Regions from separate parts of the Aquamicrobium ahrensii genome, predicted to be linked through region 3. Evidence: riboswitches for the same ligand, from Rfam matches in the RefSeq annotation. Region 3 holds a riboswitch; each other region holds the start of a gene.
The links. A riboswitch is a leader RNA that binds a small molecule or an ion and turns the genes downstream of it on or off. The one in region 3 is predicted to bind cobalamin.
Positions count from the first base shown of each region.

Region 1: linked by a shared signal. The riboswitch ahead of ABID44_RS03690 (aromatic ring-hydroxylating oxygenase subunit alpha) and the one ahead of ABID44_RS13185 (TonB-dependent receptor plug domain-containing protein) in region 3 are both predicted to bind cobalamin.
Region 2: linked by a shared signal. The riboswitch ahead of metE (5-methyltetrahydropteroyltriglutamate--homocysteine S-methyltransferase) and the one ahead of ABID44_RS13185 (TonB-dependent receptor plug domain-containing protein) in region 3 are both predicted to bind cobalamin.
Region 4: linked by a shared signal. The riboswitch ahead of ABID44_RS03700 (ribonucleoside-diphosphate reductase subunit alpha) and the one ahead of ABID44_RS13185 (TonB-dependent receptor plug domain-containing protein) in region 3 are both predicted to bind cobalamin.

Region 1 covers NZ_JBEPMN010000002.1:166,552-171,015, reverse strand. The annotation lists gene ABID44_RS03700 (ribonucleoside-diphosphate reductase subunit alpha) at 1-373, shown strand, start outside; gene ABID44_RS03695 (ribonucleotide-diphosphate reductase subunit beta) at 535-1,656, shown strand; cobalamin riboswitch at 1,762-1,979, shown strand; gene ABID44_RS03690 (aromatic ring-hydroxylating oxygenase subunit alpha) at 2,097-3,344, shown strand; gene ABID44_RS03685 (FAD-binding oxidoreductase) at 3,364-4,464, shown strand, end outside.
Region 2 covers NZ_JBEPMN010000002.1:159,761-166,282, reverse strand. The annotation lists gene ABID44_RS03680 (hypothetical protein) at 1-6, shown strand, start outside; gene metE (5-methyltetrahydropteroyltriglutamate--homocysteine S-methyltransferase) at 51-2,378, opposite strand; cobalamin riboswitch at 2,474-2,682, opposite strand; gene ABID44_RS03670 (ABC transporter permease) at 2,759-4,033, opposite strand; gene ABID44_RS03665 (ABC transporter ATP-binding protein) at 4,046-4,711, opposite strand; gene ABID44_RS03660 (hypothetical protein) at 4,714-5,175, opposite strand; gene ABID44_RS03655 (alkaline phosphatase) at 5,262-6,522, opposite strand, start outside.
Region 3 covers NZ_JBEPMN010000010.1:62,237-68,758, reverse strand. The annotation lists gene cydD (thiol reductant ABC exporter subunit CydD) at 1-931, opposite strand, end outside; gene ABID44_RS13205 (GbsR/MarR family transcriptional regulator) at 1,009-1,581, opposite strand; gene ABID44_RS13200 (tyrosine-protein phosphatase) at 1,715-2,242, opposite strand; gene ABID44_RS13195 (5-(carboxyamino)imidazole ribonucleotide synthase) at 2,342-3,427, opposite strand; gene purE (5-(carboxyamino)imidazole ribonucleotide mutase) at 3,424-3,921, opposite strand; cobalamin riboswitch at 4,047-4,244, shown strand; gene ABID44_RS13185 (TonB-dependent receptor plug domain-containing protein) at 4,410-6,305, shown strand; gene ABID44_RS13180 (ABC transporter substrate-binding protein) at 6,335-6,522, shown strand, end outside.
Region 4 covers NZ_JBEPMN010000002.1:171,721-178,242, forward strand. The annotation lists gene ABID44_RS03700 (ribonucleoside-diphosphate reductase subunit alpha) at 1-1,817, opposite strand, end outside; cobalamin riboswitch at 1,921-2,136, opposite strand; gene ABID44_RS03705 (glutamine synthetase family protein) at 2,360-3,715, opposite strand; gene der (ribosome biogenesis GTPase Der) at 4,061-5,494, opposite strand; gene ABID44_RS03715 (tetratricopeptide repeat protein) at 5,498-6,163, opposite strand; gene sbmA (peptide antibiotic transporter SbmA) at 6,312-6,522, opposite strand, start outside.

The sequences.
Region 1 (4,464 bases), on a different contig from region 3:
TCTCAAGGCCCTCTACGCCACCGCCTTCGAAATCGACTCCTCCTGGCTGATCGACGCCGCCTCGCGCCGCCAGAAATGGATCGATCAGGCGCAGTCGCTCAACCTCTACATCGCCAATCCGAGCGGCAAGAAGCTGGACGAGCTTTACCGGCTTGCATGGCGCAAGGGCCTGAAGACGACCTATTACCTGCGCTCGCGCTCGGCCACCCATGTCGAGAAGTCGACGCTCAAGGGCACCGACGGCAAGCTCAACGCCGTTTCGCCGGCAAGCGTGTCGGCAGCGGAAGCTGCCACGCCGATCATGGTCGACCCAAGTGCGGCATGGGGCAAGGCCTGCGCCATCGACGACCCCGACTGCGAAGCCTGCCAGTAAGCAGGCACCCGCCCTCCCCGCCGGGGAGGGCAAAGCTGACAGGCCGGGATGGGGAGACATCGCCCCATCCTGCGCCATCACCATTCATGCGATCCCGACCGGCCTCCGGCCGATGCCTGAAGCGTCAGGGATGGGTGCGCCAAGCCTAACCGGAGAATGAGATGCTCGACTGGTCCGAACCCAAAAACAACCCTTCAATCCCGCTTCCGGGCAAGGATGCGCCTGCCGGCGACGCCACCGGCCTTGGCGAAATCGAGCGGGGCGCCGCGCGCGTGACCGTCGATGAAAAGCGCATGATCAACGCCCGTGCCGACGTGAACCAGCTCTTGCCGCTGAAGTATCGCTGGGCATGGGAAAAGTACCTCTCCGGCTGCAACAATCACTGGATGCCGACCGAGGTGTCGATGCAGGCCGACATCGCGCTGTGGAAGTCGAAGGATGGGCTGACGGAAGACGAGCGGCGCATGCTCAAGCGCAATCTCGGTTTCTTCGCGGCTTCCGAATCGCTGGTGGCGAACAATATCGTGCTCGCCATCTACCGCCATCTGACCAATCCCGAATGCCGGCAATATCTGCTGCGTCAGGCTTTCGAGGAGGCGATCCATACCCACACTTTCCAGTACATCGTGGAAAGCCTCGCCCTCGATGAAGGCGAGCTGTTCAACATGTACCGCGAGGTGCCGTCGATCACCGACAAAGCCGAATGGGCGCTGAAGCACACGCAGAACCTCGACAATCCCGACTTCAAGACCGGCACGCCGGATGCCGATCAATCCTTCCTGCGCGACCTTGTCGCCTTCTACGTCATCTTCGAGGGCATGTGGTTCTACACCGGCTTCGCGCAGATCCTGTCGCTCGGCCGCCGCAACAAGATGGTCGGCATCGCCGAACAGTACCAGTACATCCTGCGCGACGAATCGATTCACCTGAATTTCGGCGTCGACGTCATCAACCAGATCAAGCTGGAAAACCCGCACCTGTGGACCAAGGCGTTCCAGGACGAGGTGCGCGGCATGATCCTCGACGCAGCCGAACTGGAAGCCGCCTATGGCCGCGATACGATGCCGCGTGGATTCCTCGGCCTCAACGCGGCGCTGTGCGAGCAATACATGCACTTCATCGCCAACCGCCGCTGCGCCCAGCTCGGCCTCGCGCCGGTCTTCGCCGAGACCGAAAACCCGTTCCCATGGATGAGCGAAACCATGGATCTGAAGAAGGAAAAGAACTTCTTCGAGACCCGCGTCATCGAGTACCAGAACGGCGGCGCGCTGGCCTGGGACTGACCTGGATCGCCGTGGGACGGCAGGTTCACGCGTCACGGCATCGCCTGTCGTCTTTGCGCCGGGGCGATGTCGCTTTCTCATGCTCCTCGCCACCGCGAATGGTGTTCACATCAATATGCTTAAGGTGCCCGACCGCCTCGTGCGGAAGGGAGAATTGGGAAGCCGGCGCCCTCGCAAGAGGAAGTCCGGCGCTGCCCCCGCAACGGTGGCGGAGCGCAAACCTCGACGGTGAACCACTGGGGAGATGCCCCCGGGAAGGTGTCGAGGCGGTCCTTTACGGGACGCTCCGGAGCCCGGAAACCAGCCTTGAGCACGTTGGTCTCGACTGATCGCGGTGGGCGGTCAAGGAGCGAATGGCGTACGACCCGGCCGCCGGCGTCGGCGGTTGCCGTTCCTTCCCCAAATCACCACCAAGTTCAGTCCTTTAGCGAGGACAGGACATGGACGCCCGTAACGAAATGCTCACGCTGATCCGCGCCCGCAGGCACGGCTGGTCGCTGGAGCAGCCCTTCTACACCGATCCCGATTTCTTCAGGCTCGACATGGAGCTGATCTGGTATCGGGACTGGCTCTTCATCGGCCATGATTGCGAGGTGGCGAAGCCGGGAAGCTTCTTCACCGTGCAGGTCGGCTCCTACCCGATCGTGATCGTGCGCGACCGCGAAGGCAGGATCAGAGCCTTCCACAATTCCTGCCGCCACCGCGGAAGCCGCGTATGCACGACGCCGAAAGGCACCTCTGCGCGGCTGGTCTGCCCCTATCACCAGTGGACCTACGACCTCGACGGCAGGCTGCTCTTCGCCCGCCAGATGGCCGAGGATTTCGACCCGTCCGCCCATTCGCTCAAGCCCATCGCCTGCGAGAGCGTCGCTGGCTACATTTTCATCTGCCTTGCGGACGAGCCGGCCGATTTCGAGCCGTTCCGCATGCTGATGGAGCCCTATTTCGCACCGCACAAGCTTTCCGAGGCGAAGATCGCCTATGAATCGACCATCGTCGAGAAGGCCAACTGGAAGCTGGTGTGGGAGAACAACCGCGAATGCTACCACTGCGCGGGCAACCATCCGGAACTGTGCAAGACCTTCCCGGAAGCGCCCAGCGTCACCGGCGTCAATGGTGCCGAGAGCGATCCGGAGATGGTGGAGCACTGGGAAAAATGCGAGGCGGCGGGCCTGCCAGCGCGCTTCCGCATCGACGAGGCCGGACAGTTCCGCGCCACCCGCGCGCCGCTGCTGCGCGACGCGGTGAGCTACACCATGACCGGCAAGCCCTCGGTGAAGCGCAATCTTTCCGATCAGGTCAGCGCCGATCGTATCGGCACGCTGATGCTCTATCACTACCCCGCCACATGGAACCATGTGCTGATCGACCATGCCGTGACCTTCCGCGTCATCCCGCTTGGCCCTGAAGAGACCGCCGTCACCACCAAATGGCTGGTCCACAAGGATGCGGTCGAAGGCGTCGACTACGATCTGGAGGAACTCATCCATGTGTGGACGGAGACCAATGATCAGGACCGCCGCATTGTGGAGGAGAACGCCTTCGGCATCCGCTCGCCGGCCTATGAGCCCGGCCCCTATTCGGAACTGCATGAAGGGGGCGTGATCCAGTTCGTGGAATGGTATGCGCACTTCATGGAGCCACGGCTTTGCGAGGGTGAAAAGCCCAGGCTGAAGAACGTCGCCTGAGGAGAAGCCGATGAACGCCATGACCGATCCCGGGCTCTACCGCCATCTGGACGAGATGGCCCCGTGGAACGATCGCCTTCAGGTTCTGGAGGTGATCGGCATCGCGGACGAGACGCCGGAGGTGAAGACCTTCACCTTCCGGTCCGATGCGCAGACATGGTTCCGCTACAAGCCGGGCCAGTTCATAACGCTCGAATTGCCCGTGGACGACGGGCCGCTCATGCGCACCTACACGCTGTCGTCGTCGCCATCGCGCCCCTTCTCCATCGCGGTGACGGTGAAGGCGCAGCCGGGCAGCGTGGGCGCCCGCTGGATGTTCGACAATCTGGGTGTCGGCGCGCGGCTGAAAGCGTTCGGGCCGGGCGGCGAATTCACCCACCACAACCATCCGGCCGCCAAATATCTGTTCATCTCGGCCGGCTCCGGCATCACGCCGGTGATGTCGATGCTGCGCTGGCTGAACGACTGCGCGCCGGGCACGGACGTGTCCTTCGTCAACTGCGCGAGGCGGCCGGAAGAAATCATCTTCCGCAAGGAGCTTGAGTTGCTGGGCTCGCGCATGCCCGGCCTTTCGCTGTCGTTCCTGATCGAGGAACGCTCGTCGCGCGAAAGCTGGTTCGGCCATATGGGCCGCATCGACGCCGTGCGCCTGCCGCTTCTGTCGCCCGACTTCCGCGAGCGCGAAGTGTTTTGCTGCGGCCCCGAACCGTTCATGCGGGCGGTGCGCGAGATGTTGCAGGCCGCCGGCTTCGATATGGCGTTCTACCATCAGGAAAGCTTCGGCGCGCCGCCGGTCGAGCCCGCGCCCGCCGCCTTCCCCGAACTGCCCGCCAATGCGGACGCGGGCACGGCGCCCGCCGCAACCGTGCCGGTGCGCTTCAGCCTTTCCGATGTGGAGGGCGAATGCCTTCCCGGCCAGACCGTTCTTCAGGCGGCGCGCGCCAGCGGCGTGCGGATTTCGGCGGCCTGCGAGTTCGGTCTGTGCGGCACCTGCAAGGTGAAGAAACTGTCCGGCGAGGTCGAGATGAACCACAATGGCGGCATACTCGACGACGAGATCGCCGACGGCTTCATCCTCGCCTGCTGCTCCAAACCCCTCTGCGACCTCGAGATCGAAGCC
Region 2 (6,522 bases), on a different contig from region 3:
CTTTGACCCACAGGTTGCCTGCCGCCGCAAATCGGCGACAGGCAAGGCGATCAACCGGCCAGCGCCCGCAATTCGCGGGCGGCCGCCACCATGTTGACCAGAGCCGGCCTGACCTCTTCCCATTTGCGGGTCTTGAGGCCGCAATCGGGATTGATCCAGATCTGGCTGTCGGCCAGCCGCTTGCGGGCCAGCTTGATGAGGTCGGTCATCTCGCCGGTATGCGGCACGCGCGGCGAATGGATGTCGTAGACGCCCGGCCCGATCTCGTTCGGATATTTGTAGTTGCTGAACGCATCGAGCAGTTCCATGCGCGAGCGCGAGGTCTCGATGGAGATGACGTCGGCATCCATCGCGGCGATGGCGTCGATGATGTCGTTGAACTCCGAATAGCACATATGGGTGTGTATCTGGGTCGAATCCCCCACGCCCGAAGACGCCAGCCGGAAGCCGCCGACCGCCCAGTCGAGATAGGCCTTCCAGTCCGCCTTGCGCAGCGGCAAGCCTTCGCGCAGGGCCGCCTCATCGATCTGGATCATGACCGCGCCCGCCTTTTCCAGATCGACCACCTCGTCGCGAATGGCGAGCGCGATCTGGCGGCAGGTTTCCGAACGCGGGATGTCGTTGCGCACGAAGGACCAGTTGAGGATCGTCACCGGACCGGTGAGCATGCCCTTGACCGGCCTGTCGGTCAGCGACTGCGCATATTGCCACCAGCGCACGGTCATCGGGTTGGGCCGCGAGACATCACCGAAGATGATCGGAGGGCGCACGTAGCGCGAGCCGTAGCTCTGCACCCAGCCGGCCTGCGTGAAGGCGAAGCCCGAAAGGTGCTCGCCGAAATACTGCACCATGTCGTTGCGCTCGAACTCGCCGTGAACCAGCACGTCGAGCCCGATTTCCTCCTGCCAGCGAATGGCGGCCTCGGTCTGCTTGCGCAGGAAGGCTTCGTAATCGGCAAAGCTGAGTTCGCCCTTCGCATGGGCGGAGCGGGCCTTGCGCACCTCGGCCGTCTGGGGGAAGGAACCGATGGTGGTGGTGGGGAAGCTCGGCAGGTTCAGCTTCTCGCCCTGCTTGCGGCGTCGTTCGGCAAAGGCGCTCTTGCGGCGTGCCATGGCGTCATCCACAGCGGCCAGCCTGCCCTCGACCAGCGGATCGTGGACGCGGAGCGATTTGCGGCGCGAGGCGATGGCATCGGCGCTGGCCTGAAGCGCTTCGGCAACCTCGCCGCGCCCCCCGGACAATGCCCGACCCAGAAGCACGAGCTCATCGAGCTTTTGCGTGGCGAAGGCGAGCCACGACTTCAGTTCCGCATCGAGCGCGGTCTCCAGCTCCAGATCGACCGGCACATGCAGAAGCGAGCAGGACGGGGCGATCTCGATGCGGTCGAGCGGCCAGCCGCAGACCAGCGGCTTCAGGTAATCGAGTGCGGCGGTGAGGTCGGCACGCCAGACGTTACGACCATCGATCAGCCCGAGCGACAGCACCAGATTCTTCGGCGCCAGCCGTGCCACCTGCTCAAGCTGCTCCGGCGCGCGCACCAGATCGATATGCAGGCCCGAGACCGGCAGCGACAGGGCGAGGTCCAGATTGTCACCGAGCGCGCCGAAATAGGTGGCGAGCATGATGCCGAGCGCTGGCACCTCCTCGGAGAAATGGCGATAAGCCGTTTCCAGCGCGGCACGCTCACCGTCATCGAGATCGAGGACAAGGCACGGCTCGTCGATCTGCACCCAGTCGGCGCCGGCCTTGTACAGACGGCCGAGCAGTTCCGAATAGACCGGCAGCAGCTTGGGCAGCAGCGACAACAGGTCGAACTCCTCGCCGCGCGATTTGGCGAGCCGGAGGAACGTGACAGGCCCGAGGATGACCGGGCGGGTGTGGATGCCCAGTTCCTTCGCTTCAAGGAAATGGTCGACAGGCTTGGCGGTGGCAAGCACGAACTGCTGTTCGGGCGCAAGTTCCGGCACCATGTAGTGATAGTTGGTGTCGAACCACTTGGTCATTTCCAGCGCAGAGGTGCTGTGGACATGGCCCGGATGGCCGCAACCCGCATCGCCCTGGCTGCCCCGCGCCATGGCGAAATAGGTGTCGAGCGGCACCTCGCCGCCCGTCCAGCCGTAGCGCTGAGGGATCGCCCCGATCATGACGGCCGTGTCGAGCACATGGTCGTAGAGCGAGAAATCGTTCGAGGGGATGCGCGTCACCCCCTTGTCGCGTTGCTGGCGCCAGTTTTCGGCGCGCAGGCGCTTTGCCGTTTCAAGCAGCGATTCGGCGGTATCCTTGCCAGCCCAGTAGTTTTCGAGAGCGAACTTGAGTTCGCGACGGCGGCCGATACGCGGCACGCCAAGCGTTGCGACGGGAACTGTCGAGATAGCCATTCCATAACCCCGATGGTTGGAGCGTGGTGACCAGAACAGCCGTCGTCGCCCGCCGGGAAAGCAGACGCACCGCGGCCATCGGGACACCCCGCCCGTGGACGTTTTCTGTCATGGCAGGTCTCCTGGCTCACGGGTCATCGCCTGCGCCCGTCTTCCCGGGGCTTTCACCCCAGTGACATGGATGGACGCAGGCTCTCCGCCTACAGTTGCGGGGGCAGCGCCGGCTTTCCTTTCAAAGGCACCGGCTTCCCTCTTAGCTTCAGGGCGTAAAATACCCCGAAGAACCACGACGAGGCGCAGTGTCGTGGTTTCAGTCACCGCTGTCAATATCACATAAAGAAATGTTTATATCGTGATCTGATCTTTTCGGATTTTTCCTATCAGGATCGCAACGCCTGCGCCGGGGTCTGGCGATAAGCGATGAGCGCGGGAAGCAGGGTCGCTGCCGCGCAGGCAACGAGCAGGAAGAGCAGCGTCCACAGGTCCGCCGCCTGGAACTCCACCGGCATGGCCACGCCGCTGTTTCTGGCCAGATAGCCGGATATGGCCCGCACGATCGCATAGCCGATGGCGAACCCGCAGATCACACCGGCCGCGACAAGGATGAAGACCTCCGTCCAGACCATGCCCATCACCACCGGGCGCGGTGCGCCGAAGGCCCTCAGCGCGCCGATCTGGCGGCGGCGCTGGAGCACGTGAACGGCCACCACCATAAGGATCGCCGCCCCGACCAGCGCCTGCGCGCCCATCGCCACGAAGCCGAGGATACGGCGGGCGTCGCCCAGGGTGCCGTAAAGCCTTGTCAGCACTTCACCGGGAAAGACGGCCAGTGTGGTTTCCGTGCGGTACTGCTGGCGCAGATTGTAGGCGTCGGCAATGCTCTTCGGCTTCACGAGAATCGCAGGCACCCCGGGATTGTCAGTGTGCAGCAATTCGGATTCATCGACCGCTTCGCCGGCGAAGCCCGGGCCGTGGTCATGGCCATGATCGTGGGGAACGCTGGCCACAGCGGCCAGCCCTGCCGTCTGCTCCGGCTCATGACCATGATCGTGATCGTGATTGGCGTGGGTGGCCCACACCGACTGGATCGGCACGAGGATGGCCCGGTCCCACGGCGTTCCCGTAGGCGCCATGCGGCCGACCACCCGGTACTCCACATGCGAGTGCACCTCGCCGGCTTCGCCGACCGCCCCGTGGAAGGGATGGAAGCTGTCGCCGATGGCGCGGCTGACCTGCGCGCCGACGATGGCGTCGCCCATGTGGCTGAACCCTTCGCCCTCGCCCAGCCCGCCAAGCATCTCAACCGCGTCGGAGGTCGTGCCCACGATCGGATAACCGGCCACGAAATCGCCGAAGCCGACGGGAACGGCATTTTCCACGCGCGGATCGGCCCGAAGCGCAGCCAGCGTTTCAGGCGGCAGCAGCGGCAGCGGTGCGGGTTGCAGAAAGATCGACGACAGGATGAGCTGCGTTTCCGAACCCGCAGCGCCGACGACCAGATCGAAGGCGGCCGCGGCACGCGCGCTGCCCAGCCGCAATGCGCGCTCCTGCAGCGTGACGGATACGCCGAGCGCCGTCGCCAGCGCGATCAGCAGGGCGAGGATCAGCGCGCCGATCCAGTTGCGGCGAAGGTCGGCAAGAATGAAATGGAACACTTCTTTCTCCGCTCAGGCCGCCAGGCGGCCGTTCTCCAGCCGCAAGGTGCGGCCCATGCGTTCGATAAGCCTGCCGTCATGGCTGGCAACGATCAGCGTCGAGCCGGCCTCCTGTGCCAGTTCGACCAGCAGGTTGGCGACGGCAGCGCCGGATTCGGCATCGAGGCTGGCGGTCGGCTCGTCGGCCACGATCAGGCCGGGCCTGCCGACCAGCGAGCGGGCAACCGCCACGCGCTGCATCTGACCGCGCGACATGGTGCCGACAAGCTGCTCCGGACGCTCGATCCCCACCCTTGCGAGCAATTCCCGGGCCCGCGGCTGCATCCCCGCCGGCAGGCGCAGGTGCGACAGGCGCTGGGGCAGCAGCACATTCGCCTCGGCGGACAGACCGGGAAAGAGATGAAAGTCCTGCATGACGAGACCCACATTGCGGGCACGCCAGCGGTCGCGCCCGCCTTCCGGCAATCCGGCAATGTTTTCGTCATTCCATGCAACGCGCCCCGAGCCGGCCCGCTCCATGCCGGTGACGATGTTGATGAAGGTCGTCTTGCCAGAACCCGAGGGGCCGACAAGCGCCGCCGTTTCGCCCGCAGCGAGGCTGAGCGAAGGCAGATCGAGCGCCGGAACCGGCAATCCCGGATAGCGCACCTGCAGGCCGTCGACGGAAAGCGCCAGCACGTTCAGACCCTCCGGAAATCAGCGCCGACGATGCGCAGCAGGCTGACGAAACCGGTCTCGGGGTCGGTCCAGGAGCCGACCTCGAGCTTGCCCGAAACCTCGATGATGCCGTTGGCCTGCTCGAAGGTCTGCGCCCGGTCGAGATAGACCACGATGATGTCGTCCGGCCAATCCGCATCCGAGGAACAGAAGGGACAGAGCGCCAAGGGAATTTCGGTGAGCACGAAGAAATCGGCTTCGGCCTTGAGCGGCGGGGCCATGAAGCCGCGCATGACCACGGACCTGCCTTCCAGCGCCTTCACCTTGTCGGAGAAGGTGAGGCCGAGAACGCTGACCTTGCCATACAACTCGTCGAAAGAAATCATGTCGGCGGCCGCATGGGCGGGGCGCGAAGCGGCGAGCGAAAGCACCGCGCCGCCCACCATACCCAGCATCTGCCGGCGTCGGATCTTGCGGGAATTCATTGCAGCCTCCTTTGCAAAGCCTGCGCGGAACGGAAACGGATGCAGGCCCGGAGCTTCTCCGGGCCTGTTTCCCGATGGCGAGGCGCTTACTGCGTCTGCTTTGCGCCCAGCGCCAGAGCGTCGGCCAGCACACGGTAGACGTCGCTCTGCTCCATATAGCCCTTGAAGTTCTCCGAGCCGGGGCCGGTAGCCTGAAGCACCACGTCGTCCACGGCATGGACGCCGGTGTCGCCGTCGCGCGGGATGTTGCCCTGCACCAGAACAGCGCCGGGAACGTCCTTGTAGGCCTCGTTGGCGATGTATTTCTTGTTCTCATCCTGAATGGCCGGAACGAACGGGCCGTCGAGTTTCGGACGGAAGGTCTCGTAGTGGTCGGGGCCGTTGTTGGCCGCCAGGAACAGGCGGCGCGAGACATCGACGCTGTCGGGATAGCCGTCGCCATCCGAGTCGACATAGTTCGGGAAGCCGGCATCGGCATAGGTGCCGACCTTCTCGCGCATATCGTCGCCCGGCTTCTCGTCATCGACCGTACCGATGATCGAGACGCCATGGGTGTGGTCGCCGGTGACGACGATCAGCGTATCGGGGTTCTGCTCGGCAAACTCGCGGGCGACGCCGATGGCCTTGTCGAACTCGATGGTGTCGACCACGGCGCGATCCCAGTCGAGCGGATGGGACATCTTGTCGACATTGGCGGCCTCGACAACCAGCACGAAGCCTTCCGCGTTCTTCGAAAGCTGGCCGAGAGCGGCTTTCGTCATGTCGACCAGACCGGGCTGCTCGGGGAACTTCTCCACGGTGCCCTTCTTCAGGAACTCGCGGTCGAGCGTGGTGTCCATGTTGCCGGTATGGAACAGGCCGAGCACCTTGCCGGTGTTGGAGCCGGCTGCCGCCTCCAGCTCACCCTTGGTGGTGGCCAGCGTATAGCCTGCTTCCCTGAAGCCCTCGATATGGTCGGTGTCGTCCTTGCGCTTGGAGCCGGCAACCGACTGCGGCAGGAAATAGGCCGATCCGCCGCCGAAGATCACATCGGGCTTCAGGTCGAAGATCTGGTTGTTGATGGCGGCCTTCTCGGCGCGGCGGCGGGTGTGGGCGAAGAGCGCGGCAGGCGTCGCATCCTGAAGTTCGGAAGTGGTGACGATGCCGACCGACTTCGAGGTCTGGCGGCGGAGCGCCTCGACCAGCGTCTCGACCTTCGGATCGTCGAACGGATCTTCGGTGCGGTCGGCATAGACGCCGATCGCGTTCACCGCGCTCTTGTGGCCGGTCATATAGGCCGACATGGTGTTGGCGCTGTCGGTGGCGACGGCTTCGGTGGACGAGGTGCCGATGAAGGCCATGCGGTCC
Region 3 (6,522 bases):
AGACCGCGGAAAGCTCGCGCATCGGCTCGAAGAAAGCCGGCGCGAGCATGAGGATGAACACGCCCTGCGCGAGCGACAGCCTGCCGCCCCATGCGCCGAACTCGAGCTGGCCTAGGAAATGGAAGCCGACATAGACCGCGACCATGGCGACGCCCAGCGCCGAGAACAGCTCCAGAACCGCCGAGGACAGGAAGGCGATGCGCAGCACCGCCATGGTGCGGCGGCGCAACAGATCCGCTTCATCGCGCAGGCGCAGCGCCGTGCGGTCGACCGCGTCAAAACTGCGGATGGTGGCGAGCCCGCGCAGCCGGTCGAGCAGGAAGGCGTTCATGTCGCCCATCTTGGCAAGCTGGCGTTCGCTCGCCTCCTTCGCCCGCCAGCCGATGAGCGCCATGAAGACCGGGATCAGCGGCAAGGCGATCAGCATGATCAGCGCCGCCACCCAGGACAGCGGAAAAACGCAGGCGAATATGGCGAGCGGCACGATCACCGCCCGCCAGCGCAAGGGCTGGAAGCGCGACACATAGGGCGTCACCGCCTCAGCCTGCTCGGCCATGGCGCTCGCCACGAAACCGGATGACGGGCGCGACGTATCGAGCGGGGAACGGGTCGCCAGCGCCGAAACGGCTTTTTCCCGCAGCCGCGAAAGCTCGTGGCGCGCAGCCCGGAAAGCGAGCCGCGAGCCGGCCCGGTCCATGGCCGCCCGCAGCACTCCGAGCAGGAAAACGCCAACCGCCGGCCAGATCACGGCGCCAGCGCCGGCCCCGGCTGCAATGTCGCCGATGGCGGCGGCCAACAGCGCCGCCTGCCCGATCCAGATCAGCGACGCCGCAGTCAGCAGCGCAATGGGCAGCCTGCCGGGCGAGACGGAAGAGCCGGACGGTGGCCGGCGCTTCCTTTTGCCCGTGTCCGCTTTGGGGCCCGTGTCCAGCTTCGGGATCGTCAGGGTTTCGGAGCCAACCGGCCTGCGCAGCGCCGGCTGCCGGGCAATCGCCGTGTCGAGCGCGCTCACGGTTGGCCGTCCCCCCTGCGTTTTCGGCCAAGCGATACGATGCGATCCTTCGCATCGAGCAGCCTCGTCACTTTGGAGCCGAGGCTGAGCAGTGTCGCCAGCCGTTCCGTATCGAGTCGTTTGACGTCATCGTACCAGTTTGTGAGCTGTTCGATGAGTCCGTTCATCTCCATAAGCCTGGACTGGGCATAACGTTCCTCCTCGCTGCCTGGCTGCTGCATGAGGAGTTCGCGCAGAACCGACAGGGTCGGATCGACCTCGCGCTTCTTGCGCTCTTCGGCCAGCGTGCGCAGGATCTGCCAGATGTCGTCCGGCGCAATGAAGAAATCACGCCGGTCGCCGGGGATATGGCGCAGGATGACGAGGTTCCATGCCTGAAGCTCGCGCAGCCCCATGGAGACGTTGGAACGCGAAATGCCCAGCCCCTCGACGATCTGGTCGGCGCACAGCGGCTCCGGCGAGACATAGAGCAGGGCATAGATCTGGCCGACCGTGCGGTTGATTCCCCAGCGGCTGCCCATTTCGCCGAAATGCAGCACGAAGGACTGGATGAGAGGCGGGAGATTCATGACGGACCGTAATTTCAGAAATTTCTGAAAATTCAGTACGTCTCGTCACGAGCGAAGTCACTTGGGCACCATGTCGCACCGGTACGCGTACGGACAGCAACCGTTCGGAACAGCAGGTGTTTCCCCACCGGTTTCAGAAGCCGAGGGTTTCCTCGAAACGGTCCCAGGAGCGGTACATCTCGTATCGGCCGATACCCTTGACCGGCACATGGCCATAATAGGGAGAAAGCTGGATTTCCGCCGCCATCTCGCCCTGCCCGGCGACGGCGGCGGTGTAGATCGCGGAGGCAAGCCCGGTGCGATTGGCGCCATGGTCGCAATGCACAAGCAACGGCTTGGGAACCGCCCGCATCAGCCGGGCCAGTTCAGCCGCCTTCTCCACCGGCAGGCGGCGGGCCGAAGACATCGGAAAATCGATGATCTTTATGCCACGCCGTTCCGCTTCGGCGCGCGCGGCCAATGCCTCGTCATCGGGTTTCTCGTCGCGCAGATTGACGATTGCGCGAATACCGTAACGCTCCGAATAGGCGGCGATATCACGATAATCCGGCTGGGCTGAGCGATAGAACTCTCCGGGAATCACTTCGTGGAAATTACCGATAAGCTGCTGCACGCCCATATGGGCGCCCATCAGCGCCGGCGCGCCGAGCAACAAAGCCATGATCATCCGAAGACGTCGCAATACGGGCTCCTTGGTTCCTTGCAGGCTGTTCCTTGACATCTCTTTGCGACAGGAAAAAGAAGAAAGCCCCAAACGCGGTCAGTCGTGCGATATGCGGCCGGTCAGGCGGGTGAAATGCCCCATTTTGCGGCCAGGACGCGATTCCGCCTTGCCATAAAGATGCACCATGACATCGGGCTCGGCCACGAGCCCCGGCAAGCGGGCCACATCGTCCCCGATCAGGTTCTCCATCACGCAATTGCTGTGGCGGCGCGTGTCGCCCAGCGCAAGCCCGGCGACGGCCCTGATATGCTGTTCGAACTGCGAGACCACGCAGGCGGCCTCCGTCCAGTGGCCGGAATTGTGCACGCGCGGCGCAATTTCGTTGACCAGCAGCGAACCGTCGTCGAGAACGAAGAACTCGACACCGATGACGCCGACATAGCCAAGCGCGTCGAGGATCGAAGCGGCGGCGGCGCGCGCCATATCCACCGTCGTCGCCGAAATCGCCGCCGGCGTCGTGGAAGTGTGCAATATGCCGTCGCGATGCACGTTCTCGGCAGGCGTATAGGTCACGACCTCGCCATCGGCGCCACGCGCGCCGATCACCGATATTTCACGCGCGAAGGAGATCAGGCCCTCAAGGATCAGCGGCGTCGATCCCATCGCCTCGAACACGCCGGCATAGCTGCCGCTTTCCATGTTGCGGAAGACGCGCTGGCCCTTGCCGTCATAGCCCATGCGGCGCGTCTTCAGGACGCCGTTTCCCCCGAAGGCCTGCAAGGCGGAGGCGAGACCTGCATCGCTGTCGACGGCCAGAAACGGCGCGGTGTCGATGCCGATGCCGTTGAGGAACTGTTTCTCGATCAGCCGGTCCTGCGACACCTCCAGCGCACGCGGCGGCGGCAGCACCGGCACGCGGACGGCGAGCGCCTCTGCCGCTTCCACCGGCACGTTCTCGAATTCATAGGTGACGACAGCGCTGATCGAGGCGAGTTCCGCCAGCGCGGCCGGATCGTCATAGGCGGCGACGATCTGCCGGTTGGCCACCTGCGCGGCCGGACAATCGGCCTGCGGTTCGAGAATGGCGATGCGATAGCCGAGGCGCGCGGCGGCCATGGCCAGCATGCGGCCAAGCTGGCCGCCGCCGACGATGCCGATGGTCGATCCGGGAGCCAGCATCAGCCTTCATCCTTCGGTTCGAGGGCGACCTTGTCCGTCTGCGCCGCTCGCCAGGCCTCAAGCCGCCCGGCAAGTTCCGCATCGGTAAGCGCCAGCACGGCGGCCGCGATAAGCGCGGCGTTGATTGCGCCCGCCTTGCCGATGGCGAGCGTTCCGACCGGAACGCCGGCCGGCATCTGCACGATCGACAAAAGCGAGTCCTGCCCCGACAGCGCTTTCGATTCCACCGGCACGCCGAACACCGGCAAGGAGGTCATCGCCGCCGCCATGCCCGGCAGATGGGCTGCCCCGCCGGCGCCGGCGACCACCACCTTGTAACCGGCGGCCTTCGCGCCGGTGGCGAAATCGTAGAGACGCTGCGGCGTGCGGTGGGCCGAAACGATCAGGCTTTTGTGGGAGACGCCAAGCTCGGCCAGCGTATCGGCGGCGTGGCGCATGGTCGTCCAGTCGGACTGGCTGCCCATGATGATGGCGACATCGGCTTGTCGGTCGGTCAAGGCCCTGCTCCCGTCAGCAAAGCGGCGACGTAGCGGAATTTTCGCGCCCCCGCAAGGACGCACCGCGCCGCAATCGGACCACAGGGCAGCGCAGCCGGAATTGACAGCCCTGACCGCCAGTGCTTAGCGTCGCAGGTGGAATCGGTTCCGAGTACGGATGAAAAGGGAACACGGTCAGCCGATCGATCGGCCAAGCCGCGACTGCCCCCGCAACTGTAACCGCCGAGCCTCCCCCGATGAGCCACTGGATCGCAACGGTCCGGGAAGGCGGCGGGAGGCGACGAAGCGGAAGTCAGGAGACCTGCCGGTTCTGGTCACCCATGCCGGGTCACGGGGTGTGATCAGGCGCGGCGCTCCGTTGCGGTGACACCACAGAGTGTTGCCGCGTGCCTCACGGCTGCCGGGTGGAACCGATCCCCCTGCCCTGCCGGTCCGCGGTTGAAATGGAAACCGCCGGCGAAGACCGTCCGGCATTCGGGGGCAAGACCATGAGAAAGAAAATTCTGGCGGCAGGCGTATGCTCGCTGGCGCTGACCGGCACCGGCTGGGCGCAGCAGTCGACAGATTTCGACGACAACGTCATTCAACTTGACACGATCGTGGTGACCACGCCGCTGCGGCGCGCGTCGTCGCTGGAGCGCTCGACCTCGTCGGTCGCCGTGATCGACGAGGAGGACATCAGGAAATCGCCGGCGATCGACCTTCTCTCGCTGCTGAAGACGCAGCCGGGCATCACCGCGACTTCGAATGGCGGTCTGGGCGCCGACGCCAGCCTGTCGCTGCGCGGAACCAGCGCGGCCCAGACGCTCATACTGGTCAACGGCGTGCGGGCGGCATCCGCCACGGCTGGCACCCTCAACCTTTCCAGCATCCCGCTCGATTCCATCGAGCGCATCGAGATCGCCAAAGGCGGCCACTCGGCCCAGTATGGCGCCGACTCCATCGGCGGCATCATCAACATCATCACCAAGCAGGGCGGCTCCTGCCCTGAGGGCACAAACGCCTGCGGCAGCGTGACGGCCGGTGTCATGCATCCTTGGGGCGGCACGTTGTCCGGCAATGTCGGCGGCAGCACGCAAGACGGCCTGAGTTATTCCTTCGGCGCCAGCATTCTCGGCACGCAAGGCTACGACTACCGCCTCTCGCCCGGCCACGACCCCGACAAGGACGGCTTCACCAGAGGCTCGGTCAACTTCTCCTTGTCGAAGGAAACGGCGCTCGGCGCGATTTACACCGATGGCCTCTATACGCGTGGACGCAACGAATACGACGACGATCCGTACGGGAACATCTCCCACACGGATAATTTCTCCGGCCGCCTCGGCGCACGGCTGGACCACTCGGAGAGCTGGACCTCGAATATCGAGCTGTCGACGGCCCTCGACTACTCTGCCCTTTCGCAGGATAGTGTCCGCGGCGACGACTTCGACACGCTTCGCTACGGCCTGCTTGCGACGACGCAGAAACAGTTTGATCTCGGCGCAACGCATCACGTCGTCCAGGGCGGCATCGAAGCCTATCGCGACTCGGTGAAGAACAGCGCCGTTTCCGGAAGCCCATATGACGAGTCGAAACGGGACCTTGTCGCGGTATTCGGCCAGTATTCGTTCGAATATGAACGCCTCACCGTCGATACCGGCCTTCGCCATGACGACAACGAGCAATTCGGCGACGTCACCACATACAATGCCGGGGCGAGCTACGAGCTGACCGACAATCTGGTTACGCGCGCTTCCTACGCCACGGGTTTCCGGGCCCCGACCTTCAACGATCTCTACTACCCCTTCAGCGGCAATCCGGACCTCAATCCGGAGGAATCGCGCTCCTACGAAATCGGCCTGAACTGGCGGCTGACCGATAGCACGACGCTCGACATGGCGCTGTATCGCAACGACATAGACGACATGATCGCATGGGCGCCGATCGACCCGAGCGATCCCGACGGTTTGTGGCAACCTTCCAACATCAACCGCGCGCGCATCACCGGCTTCGAGGCCAGCCTGGAGCATCGCTTCGACCCGCAATGGAGCGTACGGGCGATGGTGGACATACGTGAGCCCCTGAACAGGAGCCCCGGCACGCACGGCAAATACATCGCCTATGGGGAGCGTTTTCGTGGCAGCACCGGCTTCACCTATACCCCGACGCAAGACCTCAGCCTGTCGGCCGACCTGCTCTATGTCTCGTCGCGTTACGCCGACGAGCTCAACGCAAGGCGGCTTCCTTCCTACATAACCGCCGATTTTTCGGCCATTTACACGATCGACGAGAAGTCGCAGCTCAAATTCTCCGCCCAGAATATCTTCGACAAGAAGTATGAAACGAAGGAAACTTTCCGTGCGCCCGGCCGAACGCTCAACCTGAGCTTCACCCGGTCCTTCTAAGCGATGTCCCCAGCGGCGAAATGTGGTCGATGAGAGCCTTGCAAACAGCATTGTCGTGTTTCGCCGCCGCTTTCCTGCTGGGCGCGGTCGCGTTTTTCGTCTTCGGGCAGCCCGCCCTCGCCGCAGAACCCGCGCCTCGCCGCGTCGTGTCCATGAATGTCTGCACCGATCAGCTCGCCATGCTGATCGCCGGAAAGGACCAGCTTCATTCGGTCTC
Region 4 (6,522 bases), on a different contig from region 3:
ACGGAGCCGAGATTGCACACGGCCACCTCGTCCTTCGATGTGTTGAGGGTGATTTCCGTACACAGGTTCGACGAATGCACCACGCCGACATGGCCTTGCGGCGAGCGGATGTTGCAGGGGTCCTTGAAGGTGATCCACGGATGCCCGGTCTCGAACAGCATGGTCAGCATCTTGCGCCACAGGTCGAGCGCCCGCACCTTGCGATACACCCTGACGCCGCCGGCCGCCGCCTTTTCCTCATAAGCTTCGTAGGCCTTGCGGAAGGCTGCGCCGTAAAGGTCGTGCAGGTCGACCACCTCGTCGGGCGAGAACAGCGTCCATTCGCCGTCGGCGGCGACGCGCTCCATGAAAAGGTCCGGCACCCAGTTGGCGGTGTTCATGTCGTGCGTGCGGCGGCGGTCGTCGCCGGTATTCTTGCGCAGATCGAGGAATTCCTCGATGTCGACGTGCCATGTTTCCAGATAGGCGCAGACCGCGCCCTTGCGCTTACCGCCCTGATTGACGGCGATGGCCGTATCGTTGGCCACCTTGAGGAAAGGCACGACGCCCTGGCTCTCGCCATTGGTGCCCTTGATGTGGGCGCCGAGGCCGCGCACCGGCGTCCAGTCGTTGCCGAGGCCGCCGGAATATTTGGCGAGCAGCGCGTTGTCCCGGACACCCTTGAAGATGGCTTCGAGATCGTCGCCGATGGTGGTGAGGAAGCAGGACGAGAGCTGTGGCCGCAGCGTGCCGGAATTGAACAGGGTCGGCGTCGAGCACATGAAGTCGAAGGACGACAACAGATTGTAGAACTCGATGGCGCGCGCCTCGCGGTCGATCTCGCGTATGGCGAGCCCCATGGCGACGCGCATGAAGAAGGCCTGCGGCAGCTCAAAGCGCTTGCCTTTGGTGTGCAGGAAATAGCGATCGTAGAGGGTTTGCAGGCCGAGATACTGGAAATTCAGGTCGCGCTCCGGTTTGAGCGCCGCGCCGATGCGCTTCAGGTCGTAGCGGCCGAGTTCGGGGTCGATCAGCTCGGCCTCGATGCCGGTCCTGATGAATTCGGGGAAATAGGTGGCGTAGCGCCCGGCCATGTCGGCCTGCGTGGCCTGCTCGGAGCGGCCGGTCACGAAGCTCAGCGCCTCGTGGCGCAGCCGGTCGAGCAGCAGGCGGGCGGAAACGAAGCTGTAATTCGGTTCGGTCTCGACCAGCGTGCGCGAGGCGAGGATCGGCGCCAGCGACAGTTCGTCCTCGGTGATGCCGTCATAGAGGTTGCGCAGCGCTTCGGTCAGGATCGTCTGCGGCGACACCGCCTCCAGTCCCTCGCAGGCTTCCTCGACGATGCGGCGGAAGCGGTCTTCGTCCAGCGCCGCCTTTTCGCCATTGGCGAGGGTGACGTGGAGCGAAGGCGCCGCCGTCTCGATTGTGGACGCCCTGGCGGCCGCCCGCTCGCGGGTGCGCTCCTCGCGATAAAGCACATAGGCGCGGGCGACCTTGTGGTGCTCCGAACGCATCAGCGCCAGCTCGACCTGATCCTGCACGTCCTCGATGTGGAAGGTGCGCCCCTCGCCAACGCGGCGCATGAGGTTAGACACGACCTGTTCCGTCAGATCCTTGACCACGTCATGCACGCGGCGCGAGCCGGCCGCCACCGAACCCTCCACGGCCAGAAACGCCTTGGTCAGCGCAACGGTGATCTTGGTCGGATCGAAGGGCGTGACCGATCCGTTGCGGCGGATGATGCGGTAGCCCGGCTCGGTCGGGGTGCGGACTTCGGTGTCGATGGATGGTGGAACCGCATCGGTCCCGTTTGTCTGGAGTGCAGTGGTCGCCGGCATCTTGTCCCCGTGGCGCTGTGGACGGGGACGTTGAAGGCGACGCATGCCGGAAAGCGCGGTTCAGGCCGCGCGGGCAGGCGCACCTCCGGGACACCCCGCCCGAGTTTCGTGCATCGTCAGGGCAGGTCTCCTGGCTCACGGATCATCGTCGCCGTCGGGCCTTCCCGGCGCTTCTGGCGCCAGTGACACGAAAGAGACAGCGACTCACCGTTTACAGTTGCGGGGGCAGCGCCGGAATTCCCCGGAAGGGCACCGGCTTCCCTCTTAGCCTTGCCGAACCATAAGGATTCAGAAAGGAACCATGGCAACTACATTTAGTATCAGGGTGCTTTTTTCTGTCAACAGCTAGCGTGGAAATTATAATGGCAGGGTGATTTTATCCACGCTATCCAAAGGCTGCCTGTGCATGAATGTTGGCGCGGGAATGATCGAGCGGCTTCGGTCGCCTCAGCCATGCTGAAGCATTTTGGCGCCGGGCGGAACACCCGGCGCAAGATAGACACAGGGAGTGCGGGCGGCGGCCGTTGCGCCGACGCGCGGGATCAGACCGCTTCCAGATAGGTCTCGAACTCGAAATTATTGACTCGCAGCGCAAAGGTTTCGAGTTCCTGCCTTTTGCACGCGACCAGCCAGCCTCGCAACGCGTCGGGGAATATCTCGGCGACGAGGTTGCCGCTTTCGAAACTGGCGATGGCCGAGGCCCAGTCAGGCGGCAACTTGGGCAGGTTGCGTTCATAAACGTCTGTCGTCGCCGGCTCGCCGGGATTCAGCTTCTTTTCGATGCCGATAAGCGCTGCCCCGAGAATCGCGGCCAGCACAAGATATGGATTGGCGTCGGCCCCGGCGACGCGATGTTCGATGCGGCGCGCCGAGGAAGGGCCGCCCGGAATGCGGATAGCCACCATGCGGTTTTCGTAGCCCCAGGCCACTGCGGTCGGCGCATGGGAATTCGGACGCAGGCGGCGGTACGAGTTGAAATGGGGCGCGAACACCAGCGTGCTCTCCGCCATCGCGGCGAGCAATCCGCCCACTGCATGCCGTAAAGTGTCGGAGCCTCGCACGGTCCCGTCGTCGAAGACGTTGGCGCCGTCCTTGTCCTGGAGACTGAAATGGACATGCAGCCCGCTGCCCGAACGTTTTCCATAGGGCTTCGCCATGAAGGAAGCGATGAAACCGTGCTGGCGGGCGATGCCCTTCACCGTGCGCTTGAACAGGATGGCGTCGTCCGCGGCGCGCAGCGCGTCATCGACATGGTTGAGGTTGATCTCGAACTGGCCGACGCCGTTTTCCGCGATCGCCGAATCGACCGGAATGTCCTGCGCCCGGCAGGCTTCATAGACATCGTGCATGAAACCTTCGAAATCGTCGATCTCGTCGATGGAAAGGGCGGCGTCGGAATCGAGCCGACGGCCGGTGACCGGCGAGACCGGTCCGCGCGGCCGCGCCGGCTTCGGATCGACCAGATAGAATTCCAGTTCGGTGGCGACCACCGGCGTGAGGTTTAGCGCCTTGTAGCGGTCGAGGATGCGGGCCAGCACCTGGCGCGGATCGCCAAGGAAAGGCGCGCCGCTTTCGTCGGACAGCCAGAGGGGAACGAGGGCGGTGGGGTGCGCGGTCCATTCCATCGGCAGGATGCCGCGCCCGGTCCAGTGGCAGATGCCGTCGGCGTCGCCGGTCGAGAACACCAGCTTGTTGCCGACGATGTCTTCGCCCCATATGTCGACACCGCATACCGAATAGGGCATGCGCAGCTTGCCTTGCAGGGCCTTGACCGCCTGATCGACGGGAATGCGCTTGCCCCGCATGATGCCATTCAGGTCGCAGACCGCGGCCCTCAGGCTCTGGATGTCGGGCCGGCCATTCAGCCAGTCCAGAACCTCCCTGATCGCTTCACTCAATTGATGCCTCCGGGTTGGTCGAACATAGGGGTGAGGACGCGGAAGGCTCGCAAGGAACCGCACGCGCGCAGGCCGCGCAAAGGCGCGGCAGGATTCACAATGTCAGGGGAGAAAAAGGGACGACGCCGCCTGTGCGCGCCGTATCGGGTCAGCGGTCGCCCGGACCGGAATGTCCTGTTCCCGGGAATTTTGAAACTTGCCCCCGTTGAAGCCGGCGAGAGGCTTCCCGAGAGCAAGCAAAAAAGTGCGTTCCCCCCAGCGCCATCCCCGCGGTTCGCATGGAGCGAACCATCTTGGCGTTGACAATATCCGGCGGATATCGACTTGCCAAGCCGGTTGGCGGGGTCAGCTCTTCTTGCGGGCCCGGTTCGCGAAAGGATTATCCGAGGTGCGCAATGCGACCCGGATCGGCACGCCGGGCATGTCGAAGGCCTCGCGCATATTGTTGACCAGATAGCGCACATAGGATTGCGGCATGGCGTCCGGCCGTGAGCAGGAAACGACGAAGCCGGGCGGGCGCGTCTTGGCCTGCGTCACATATTTGATCTTCAGCCGGCGGCCGGCGACGGCGGGCGGCGGATGATGGGCGAGGATGCCTTCCAGCCAGCGGTTCAGCCTGCCCGTGGAAACGCGGCTGTTCCACACCTTGTGGGTGCGCACCACCGCATCCATCAGCTTGTCGAGGCCACGCCCGGTCTCGGCGGAGACGGGCACCGCCTGAATGCCGCGCACCTGCGGCAGCAACCGTTCGGTCTTCTCCCGCAGTTCGGCCAGCGCCTGCTGCGGATTGTCGATCAGGTCCCACTTGTTGAAGGCGATGACCGGCGCGCGACCCTCGCGGACGATGAGGTCGGCGATCTGCAGGTCCTGCTTCTCGAAGGGGATGGTGGCGTCGAGCACGATGATGACGATCTCGGCAAAACGGATGGCGCGCAAGCCATCGGCCACCGAAAGCTTTTCCAGCTTCTCCTGGACCTTGGATTTGCGCCGCATGCCGGCGGTGTCGAACAGTTTCATCTGGCGACCGCGCCAGTCCCAGTCGACGGAAATCGAATCGCGGGTGATGCCGGCTTCCGGCCCGGTCAGCAGCCGTTCCTCGCCGATCAGCGCGTTGATGAGCGTGGACTTGCCGGCATTGGGACGCCCGACCACGGCGATGCGCAGCGGTTTGGTTTCGTCATAGGCGGGCGCTTCGGCTTCCGGGTCGGAAATGTCCTCGCCGATCAGCACTTCGCTGGCCGCCAGCGTCTCGTCGTCTTCGTCTTCAGCGCCGAGCACACGCTCCTCGCCCAGCGCCTCGACCACCGCGTCGCGCAGGTCCGGCATGCCGATGCCGTGCTCCGCCGAAACCGGCACCGGCTCGCCCAGACCCAGTTCCCACGCCTCCAGCAAGCCGCCCTGAGCGCCGCGCGCTTCCGACTTGTTGGCGACAAGAACGACAGGCTTGCCGGAGCGGCGCACGATGTCGGCGAAGGTGCGGTCGTCGGGCATCAGCCCGGCCTTGGCGTCCACCACGAAGAAAATGACGTCGGCCTCGTCGATGGCGATCTCCGTCTGCGCGCGCATGCGTCCCGGCAAGCTGGCGGCGGGCGCGTCCTCGAAACCGGCGGTGTCGATCACCTCGAAAGCGAGGTCATAGAGCTTCGCGGCGTGGACGCGGCGGTCACGCGTTACGCCGGGCGTATCGTCGACCAGCGCCAGTTTGCGCCCCACCAGCCGGTTGAAAAGCGTGGATTTGCCGACGTTAGGCCGGCCTATGATGGCGGCTTTGAAGCTCATGCGTCACGACGCGCCGCCCGAACCGCGGATCAGTTCGGACATGAGAGTGGCGCGCTGGCGAATGTTCTGCGGGGATTGCTGATCTTCCACGATCTGGTCGAACAGCTTCAGCGCGTCGGCGCCATTGCCTTCCTTCCAGGCGGCGAGCCCAAGCGCTTCGCGGGCGGAATGACGCAGCGCGCTGCCATCCACGGCCAGCGCCTCGACGCGGGCGGATACGTCGGCATAGGAGCCGCTGTCGACCAGAAGCAGCGCGGCGCGCAGCTTCGCCATGTCGCGCAGGCCCTGCGGAATGGCGTTGTCGGCGGCGACGGCGTCGAGTTCGGTCACCGCGGCGGCCACATCGCCGCTGTCGGCCTTGAAGGTCGCGGCGCGCAGGCGCGCCAGAACCGGATAGGCGCCGTAGCCGTCCTTCTGGAGAGCGGCGAGCGCCGCCAGCGCTTCCTCCTGCTTGCCTTCATTGGCGAGGGTGAGCGCCTGCGAGAAAGCGTCGCCGGAGCGGTTGGCGCGGCTTTCATCCCAATGGCGATAGCCGACAAAGGCGGCTGTCGCCAGGACGACGAGGACGGCGACGGCGATTATCAGCGGGCCGAAGCGGTTCCATATCGCCTTGGCCTGCTCTTTGCGCAGTTCTTCGTTTACTTCGCGGATAAAACTGTCGTCGGCCATTCACTCAACCGTTTCTGTGCCGCCATGGCGGTTCGTTCGCCTGCGTTTTAGCTGAAATTCGCCGGCATGGAAGGGGCGCAGCCGAAATTCACCATGGCTGCGTCGCCTTGCCATGGAGCATGGCGAGGCGATCTGTCGTGAAACATGCTCACACCTGTTCCTCCACGCCCCCTGCCTCGATGTATTCCTGATCGAGCTTCGGCAGTTCGTCGCCCGACAGAGTGGCTTCAAAAGCATGCAGTCGCTTGTAGACCGACAGCAGTTCCACGATGGTCGACCACGAGTTGACCAGAAACTGGAAGGAACTGGTCACTTGCGAGAATGCGTAGCTGATCTGGTTCATCAGGCCGAGCGTCAGC